DNA from 2 places in the Candidatus Defluviilinea gracilis genome. Region 2 is predicted to be linked to the other one. Evidence: a T-box and tRNA genes for the amino acid it is inferred to sense, from the RefSeq annotation. Region 2 holds a T-box; the other holds one or more tRNA genes.
The links. The T-box of region 2 lies ahead of thrS (threonine--tRNA ligase). A T-box ahead of a tRNA ligase gene usually reads a tRNA of that ligase, here a tRNA-Thr.
Positions count from the first base shown of each region.

Region 1: it encodes a tRNA-Thr, which carries the amino acid that the T-box ahead of thrS (threonine--tRNA ligase) is inferred to sense. The anticodon was not compared.

Region 1 covers NZ_DBNHEF010000072.1:45,581-50,000, reverse strand. The annotation lists gene AC16KF_RS12530 (hypothetical protein) at 1-3, opposite strand, end outside; gene AC16KF_RS12525 (DUF3267 domain-containing protein) at 21-623, shown strand; gene AC16KF_RS12520 (glycosyltransferase) at 679-1,914, opposite strand; tRNA gene AC16KF_RS12515 (tRNA-Thr) at 2,027-2,099, shown strand; gene AC16KF_RS12510 (hypothetical protein) at 2,181-2,684, opposite strand; gene AC16KF_RS12505 (PIN domain-containing protein) at 2,681-2,902, opposite strand; gene AC16KF_RS12500 (ribbon-helix-helix domain-containing protein) at 2,883-3,176, opposite strand; gene AC16KF_RS12495 (aspartate aminotransferase family protein) at 3,211-4,420, opposite strand, start outside.
Region 2 covers NZ_DBNHEF010000074.1:78,428-82,847, forward strand. The annotation lists gene AC16KF_RS13075 (PIN domain-containing protein) at 1-61, shown strand, start outside; gene thrS (threonine--tRNA ligase) at 182-1,993, opposite strand; T-box leader at 2,244-2,494, opposite strand; tRNA gene AC16KF_RS13085 (tRNA-Val) at 2,531-2,604, opposite strand; gene AC16KF_RS13090 (oxamate carbamoyltransferase subunit AllH family protein) at 2,817-3,641, shown strand; gene AC16KF_RS13095 (ArsR/SmtB family transcription factor) at 3,722-4,054, shown strand; gene AC16KF_RS13100 (SRPBCC family protein) at 4,056-4,420, shown strand, end outside.

The DNA of each region.
Region 1 (4,420 bases), on a different contig from region 2:
CATGAAGGGAATCAATACGCATGCCAAATTTAGAAACGACTTCAGGAGAACCGCCGCTCGGCTATGCGGAAGCGTTGTATTGGAAAATCGCCGAAAAGACCAGCCGCATTCTTATCATAAATTTATTGTCAATCCCGCTCGCCTTTGTCTTCGGAATTGTTTTCTTTACAATCGCGCGCGTCTTCGGTAAATCAACCGGATTCTTTTTTGGGAGCGCTGCGACAACCCTTCTCTTCGCCCTGCTGCTGACGATCATAATACACGAGCTGATACACGGCATGACAATGCAAATCTTTGGTGCGCGCCCGAAATATGGGATCAACTGGAAAGGATTGATGCTCTACGCGACCGCTCCGGGGTATGCATTCCAACGCAACCAATACCTTGTTATCGTTCTGGCGCCCCTCGCGGCTATAAGCCTCGCAGCATGCCTGGGTATTCTTATACAAGCCGGCTCGCCCAGCGTCTGGTTATGGGCAATTTGTGCGACGATCAACGGCGGCGCAGCGATTGGCGATTTATGGATAACCGCCATAGCGCTTCGCTATCCTAAACATGCTTATATTGTTGACGAGCAAGACGGCATGCGAATTTTCCTTCCACGAGGCGAGAATAAAACATAAATAGAAATGCGCGCCGAATAAATGATCCAAGCGAGAAGAGGATAATACGAACGCATCATTTCTTCAATTCCTCGTACACATCCACGATCTGTTTCGCAATTTTCTCCCATGCGTAATCTTGCGCGTACGCGGCGGCTTGGGCGCTCATCTTTGCGTGCAACTCGGCATCGTTCAACAGCCACGATAATTTTTCGCACAGCGTTTCGGGTTCTTCTGCGGGAATCGTGAATCCTGTCTCGCCATCGCGCACGAGATAGGCAAGCCCGCCCACTTCGGAGGCGATGACAGGCGCGCCGCACGCCATCGCCTCGAGCGCCACCATGCCGAACGACTCGTAATGCGACGGCATCACCACCACCTCCGCCGCCGAATAATAATACGGTAGTTTATCCTGATCGCGCACGCCCAGGAACACCACCGACTGGTCCAAGCCAAGAACCTCGCACAAATTTTTTAAGCGCGCCATTTCAGCATTCATCATCTCTGGGCTTGCCGCGGGATCGCCGCCGATGATGGCAAGATGCACCGGGCGCGACTCTTTCATTTGCAAACAAGACATCGCCTCGAGCAGAGTGTCCACGCCTTTGAGCGGCTCGATGCGCCCCACGAACAGGATCATCCGATCTTCAGGCTTCAAGCCAATGTACGACCGCGCCTCATCGGCGGGGATGGGATAGAAGTGGCTGACATCCACGCCGGGCGGGATGACTACAAGTTTCTTCGCGTCTGCCTTGTACAGGAAGCGGAGTTGCGTTAACTCGGCGATTGTGGCGACGATCACCCGGTCAACTCGACGGAGGACCTGCTTCTCACCCTCGATTCGGTACGCCCCTTCGCGCTCCTCGTCCGTGCGCGCGATGCGGTTCTTCATCTCGCCGAGGGTGTGGAACATGTGGACGATGGGCGAACCAGCCCACCCGTCGGAAAGAGACGCGGCGGCAATCCCAGACATCCAGTAATGGCTGTGGATGATGTCGTAGTGAATCTTTTTATCACATGCGAAGGCTCTGATTCCATCCACAAATTGCGGGATGTAATTTGCAAGTTCCTGTTTCGGCATGGGGTGTTCGGGTCCCGCAGGGATGTGGACGACGCGGTTGCCGTAGCCGAGTTCGTGCAAGACGTGCGGCACGTGATCGTCTTGCGAGCGAGTAAAGACATCTACATGGATATCCATTTTGCCGAGTTGGCGCGTGAGCTCGCGGACGTAGACGTTCATCCCGCCCGTGTCTTTGCCGCCCAGCGTGGCAAGCGGACAGGTGTGATAGGAAAGCATTGCGATGCGAAGCATGGGTTTATTTTCTCACGACACAGACGATGCGTGGGGTTGAAAACTTGCGGGTTTATTTGGTTTCCTTTATAATCCCGCCGCTGTAACGCAAAATTAATTTTGCGTTACATTCGCCACCGTAGCTCAGTTGGCAGAGCGAGCGATTCGTAATCGCTAGGTCACGAGTTCGACTCTCGTCGGTGGCTCAATAAAGACCTCCGAGTTCTTGAAGAACTCGGAGGTCTTGTTTTATTCGAAGACGTTTTGTCAACTAGCATAAGACCTTATTAGCAAAATTGGAAGGATGTAATTTCCATAAAGGGGATATGCTCTGCGGTGAGCTGAACTCGCCCCGTTGACGACATACAAGAACCCTTCAATGGAATAGATGAAAGGTTGTTGCTTACGAGATAAAATTGTTCATTCGTTCCAAAATAGAAATTGAAGTAGAAGTTTCCAACCTTCTCTTTGTATTCCTTGATAACACCATGAACACAAACTGTTTGACCCTCCATTGAAGGCGTGACCTTTGACCACAATAAACAAGAAGGGGTTGAAGTTGGAGTAGGTGTGTTGGTTGAAGTTGGGGTAGGTGTGTTGGTTGAAGAGGGAGAAAAGAAACTCACAGCCGCGCTCCACGTGTTTGCGATAATCATGTACGCCGCGAACAGTACGAGGAGAATGAGCGCGCCTTCAAGCCTGGAGGGGAGCCTTACTTTGTTTTGCGAGAGATACCCGATATAGACCACTATCAGGATAGCAAGGAGACCAACGCTCTCTAGGAAGTTCATCGCTCTACCACCTTACCCAATGCCTCATCTAAAAAGAGTTTGGGCTTTGATCCGCGCGTCACTGCATGGAAAAACTCAGAAAGCGATTGCACGCTCAAACAACCAACTGCATTCTGTTGCAGATCAAGCACCAGTTGCATTGCCCGCTCGCGCTTTTCGGGTTCTCCGCGATCAAACGCGTACACCAGCACATTGGTGTCAAGAAGAACGACGGTCATATCGCTTCATTCGGTCTTCATAAAGATCTTCGCGCATCCAGTCACGCTTTTTTCGAGGGACAGGATGTTTTTTGTCCTGATCGCGCATCATTTTGTAAAGACGCTGCATCGCATCGTTGTCGTAAGCCAAACGATAACCAGCGCGTTTCAACTCATTGTCGAGGGCGCGGCGAATGATCTCAGCTTCGCTGACGCCTCTTGTTTCGGCAACTCGTTTTAGCCGTTCTTCTTGACTCTTTTGGATGTAGATCTGCTTGCGAACCATCTTTTTCATTTGGTGCTCCTGTGACTATACATCACATTATACATCACGAAAACAGACTTCGTACCGCATCATGGAATACCTTCGTATGGTAATTTACATCCTCTTCGGTGATTTCGGGCGAGATCAATGCCATGTTGTGAAAGGGAGTCAGCAAGATGCCGCGGTTGAGGGCGAAGAGGTGCATGTAGCGGTCCAGTTCGGGGTCAATGGCGGCGTGAGCCTCTCCCCCGTTGCGGGGAGGCTTGGGGCGGAACCAGTATTCGGAGCGGTTGCCGAGACGTTTGACGATCCATGGCAGTTCGAATTCTTCGATGACCGATTCAACGCCTGCGGTGAATTTCTCTTGCAGGGCAATTGCTTTTGCATAAAAATCTTCTGTTAAAACATTTTGTAACGTCGCTTTCATCGCGGCAATTGATAAAGCATTGCCTGCCAATGTCCCGCCAATTCCGCCGACATCCGCGTCGTCTGTGTTGAGGCGCGCGGAGAATTGTTTACTCACTTCTTCAGTGAAGCCGTAGACTGCGGCGGGCACTCCTCCAGCGAGAGGTTTGCCTAGGGTGAGGAAGTCAGGTTGAAGGGCGAATGAAGCGGTGTATCCGCCTGGACTCGTACAGATGGTGTGAGTCTCGTCAATGATGAGATACGTCCCGTATTTTTTTGTGATCGCGCGCAGGGCATCGTGATAGCCCGCGTCGGGATGGATGATGCCGATGTTGGTCATCACAGGTTCGGCAAGGACGGCGGCAACGTCGCGGGCAGAGAGGGCGGTTTCGAGCGCGGCGATGTCGTTGAACTCGATGACCTTCGTCGTTTCGCGCGGGTCCACTTGCGGACCCATGTTGTTGGGGCGCGAAATCGGCGTGCCTTCTTCGTCGAGCGTGATGAAGGTTTCGTCCACCGAGCCGTGATAGCAATAATTGAAGACGAGAATTTTCGGGCGACCCGTGATGAGACGCGCCATGCGGAGGGCGAATCGATTCGCGTCGGTGGCGGTGAGGGCGAATTGCCAATAGGGAAGTTTGAATCTTCTTTGAAGTTCTTCGCCAACCCAGATCACATCTTCATACGGAAGCATGAGCGTGATGCCATTTTGAATTTGCTCGGTGACGGCATTGACTGTCGCGTCGGGCGAGTGACCCGTCATCGCGCCCGTGTCGCCGAGACAGAAGTCAATGTATTCGTTGCCGTCCACGTCTGTGAAACGCGCGCCCTTTGCCGATTTGACGAAAACAGGAAACGATCCCGCCCAG
Region 2 (4,420 bases):
GATTGCCGTTCCTCGAATATTCGATACCCTCCCGCTGGAAGGCGCCTCGTTATTGTATTGAAGGAAGCGCATGATTCGAAATCAAAGAGATCGCGCGCATCCCGCAACTCAACAACGCGCTGGTGAAATAATACAGGCGGAGGAAAATCCTCCGCCTGTATTGTATCGTCCGCCGTCAGGTTTATAACTCACCTGCTCGTTTTTCGATACGGTCCTTCGCACGCGCAATAAATTCGCTTAAGGCGATGCCGTTCTGCTGGCTTCCATCCCTCACGCGCAGAGACACCTGCTCCGCTTCCATCTCGTTCTTGCCGACCACCAGCATATACGGCACTTTCATCAACTGCGCCGAGCGGATTTTGGCATTCATGCGTTGCGACGACAGATCCGCATGAGCGCGCACGCCATTCTCACGCAGTTGCTTTGCGATATTCTCCGCATACTCGTTTTGATTGTCCGTGATCGAGATGACGCGCACCTGCTCAGGCGAAAGCCACACGGGGAAGTTGCCTCCGTAATGCTCCAGCAGGAACCCAATCAAGCGTTCGTGCGTGGAGAGCGGCGCGCGGTGGATGCACAGCGGCACTTCTTCCTGCCCATCCTTGTTGATGTACTTCAAGTCGAAGCGTTCGGGCTGGGCGAAGTCCACTTGATTCGTGGCGAGCGAAAACTCCTTGCCGATCACCGACCAGATCTGCACGTCAATTTTGGGACCGTAAAATGCGGCTTCATCCTCGGCTTCCACATATGGCACTCCGCCATTGTCCATTGCGCGGCGCACCATGTCTTCCGTTTTGAGCCACAGGCGTTCGTTGTCCACATACTTTTTGCCGAGCCCTGCTTTGCTATGCAGGGACAGTCGCATCACATATTTCTCGATGCCGAACAACTCGAAGTATTTGAGATACAGGTCAACGACGCCGAGGAACTCCTGCTCAAATTGATCTTCCGTCACGTACATGTGCGCGTCGTTCATCTGCAAAGACCGCACGCGCATCAGACCAAACAACTCGCCTGATTTTTCGTAGCGATAGACCGTTCCATATTCCGCGAGACGAATCGGCAGGTCACGATACGAGCGCGGCTTCGACCCGAAAATTTTGTGGTGCATCGGGCAGTTCATCGGCTTGACGTAATACTTCACGCCTTCGAGTTCCATCGGCGGGTACATGCTCTCCGCGTAATAGGGGAGATGACCTGAACGAATGAACAAATCTTCTTTCGTCAGGTTCGGCGTGCGGACGCGCACATAGCCTGCCTTCTCTTCCATCTCTTTGGCGAGTTTCTCCAACTCTTCGATCATCACTCCGCCGTTCGGCAGGAACAACGGCAAGCCAGGACCGATCTCGTCGTCGAACGTGAAGATTTCCAGCTCTTTGCCGAGTTTGCGATGGTCCCGCTTCTTCGCCTCTTCGAGCTGGTGCAGATATTCTTCGAGCTGTTTCTTGCTCTCCCACGCCGTGCCGTAGACGCGCTGTAACTGTTTGTTCTTCTCGTCGCCGCGCCAATACGCGCCCGCAATAGACATCAACTTGAACGCATCCTGTTTGATCTCTTTCGTGCTTTGCACATGCGGACCGCGGCACAAATCCACGAACGTGTCTTGCTGATAGATCGAGATCTCGGGCTTTTCTTTGAGCGGATTTCCGTACTCATCGAGTCCGCCTTTTTCGAGTCCCTCGATCAACTCCAACTTGTACGGCTGGTTCGCAAAAATTTTCTTCGCCTCCTCCGCTGAGATGACCGTCTTCTTGAACTCGTGTTTGCCCTGCACGATCTGTCTCATCCGCTTTTCGATTTGCTCCAAATCTTCGGGCGTGAGGTTGCGCGGCAGGTCGAAATCGTAATAGAACCCGTTCTCCACAGGCGGACCGATCGTGATCTTCCCATCGGGGAACATCTCCATCACCGCCTGCGCCATCACATGCGCCGCCGAATGACGGATCTTGTACAGATTTGACTCTTCGTACTTTTCCTGAACTTGTTGCGACATTTTCGCTTCCTTTCTTGATACTTCGACTTCGCTCAGTACAAGCTTTTACCTGCTACTGCTTCGTGGACATCCTCGCGCCTCAGAGGGAAGCAATAGCAAATCCTCCGAGCCGCTGATGAGTGTTGGCGCTGTCTTCAGTCATCGCGATCTCCTTTCGCCCCACCTACCTCCCCCAAAATCCGACTGGGGTTCGTCGGATTTTGGGGGAGGTGTCCGAAGGACGGAGGGAGTTAAAACAAAACTCGCCCACACACGGGGCGAGAATTTTCTTCACGCGGTTCCACCCGATTTGTACGACAAAATTAATTTTGTCGCACATCTCTTCAGCCTCTAACGGAGCAACCCGTATCATCTACTCACTGATCACTTCTCACTGATCACTTTTCAACTCAACGCTCGCGAGTGGTTTTCTGTGGACTTCCCTTGAAGAGACTCTCAATCTTCGTTCTCTTCTCCCTGTCAGGGATGTGACCACATACTCGTCTCGGTCAATGCGTTTTGGTGTATGGATACCTGTTTACTTGTCTACGAACCCAGTGGGCGAGATAGGGCTCGAACCTACGACCTCTGCTATGTCAAAGCAGTGCTCTAACCAACTGAGCTACCCGCCCGAAAGACTGACATTATAACGAGAGGCTCAAGAAATGACAATGCCTTATTCGCGAGGATTCAGGGTCTTCTTATAAAGCCGCCTCTTTAGAGACGGATCGCGCGGACACAAGAGACTTTTCCATAAAACAGCGGAGGAAAATCCATCTCCTTTATGAACCTCACGCTACACGCATCGCAGGCAAGGGAAGAAGTATTGAAGTAAACTACACGTATGTATGATATTCGCGCGCTGTCTCAGTCCCCGTCTTTAGCCGGTTGGCTGGCGCTTTCCAACCAGCCTGTAGTTTTGCATGTATTCGATGAGGTGTGTAACTTGATCAACGAAAGAAGAGAAATTCTCTCAATTGTTCATGCGGAGATTGGAAACGGTCCCTTTAATCTCGTTGTGGATGAACCCGTTATATTCGCCAGGCATCTCGCCGTCGAATCGAAAGTGTCTATTCATGATGAACAGTTATCGCTTGGAGACATCACCATCTCGTTTGCAAACGCGCAGACATGGAACCCCGCGCCGAAATGGGACAACCTACGAACAAATAAAGATGAAATCACAAATCGTTTAGCCCTATTGCAAATTGACAACGAAAACGAATCAATTCTCCAATTCCGCCGCGCTGAGCTTGTCGAAGCGTCTAATTCTCTAACAACCGCAATCATCAAAGCGGATTTTCCAACAACAAAAACTATTTCATCCAAACTCGCTGGCTTGGGAATCGGACTCACGCCCGCGGGCGATGACTTCCTCATGGGCGCCATGTATGCGGCTTGGATGATTCATCCGCAAGAGTTGGCGAAGAACATTACAGAAGAAATTGCTGATATTGCTGTGCCGCTAACCACCTCGCTTTCGGGGGCGTGGTTGAGGTCGGCGGCGAAGGGCGAGGCGGGGGAGTTGTGGCATGAATTTTTCGATGCGTTGATCGAAGATAAAAACATCTATTTACCGATGAGCAAAATACTTTCCGTCGGCGAAACATCGGGGTCAGACGCGCTGGCAGGATTTCTCGAAACGATAGCCTGTTGGCGACAAAGTTAAGGAACAAGTAACAAATCTCCAGTCTCTAATCTCCGAATTTCTCTCTTGACATATTCCTATATAGGAATATAATACTTGGTATGGCGCGAACACCGACGACTCATGATCCATTCAACGCAGTAGCCGAGCCCAGGCGACGTCAACTTATTCAGGCGATGGGCGAGCAGGAATATTCGGTCAATGAGTTGGTCGAACTGCTTGGCTGGAACCAGCCGTCGGTGAGTAAACACTTGGGGGTGTTGAAGCAGGTTGGGTTGGTGAAAGAGAGGCGTGTCGGTCGTCAGAGAATGTATCGGGTGAATGCCGAACGTCTCAAGCCGATCTTTGAGTGGGTCGCGCCGTTCGAGAAAATTTGGAGTGAGCGATTTGATCGGTTGGATGTCGTATTGGAAAAAATGAAAAAGGAGCAATGACATGTCACAAAATAAAACCGTTGTTACCGCAGAACCAGGCAAGCAGGAGTTGTTCGTCACGCGCGAATTCGATGCGCCGCGCGAGTTGGTGTACAAGGCGCACACCGACGCGAATCTGTACGCGCAGTGGCTGGGTCCGCATGGCTACGAGGTCGTTCTCGAAACGTTCGAGCCTGTGAGCGGCGGCAAGTATCGTTATATCCACAAGGACAAAGAAGGCAATGCGTATGCCTTTCACGGCACGTTCCACACCATGAGCGAAGAGTTGATGATCCAAACTTTCGAGTTCGAGGGACTGCCCGAACCTGGGCATGTGACTCTCGACACGATGCGACTCGAGCAACTGCCCAACGATCGGACAAAGAT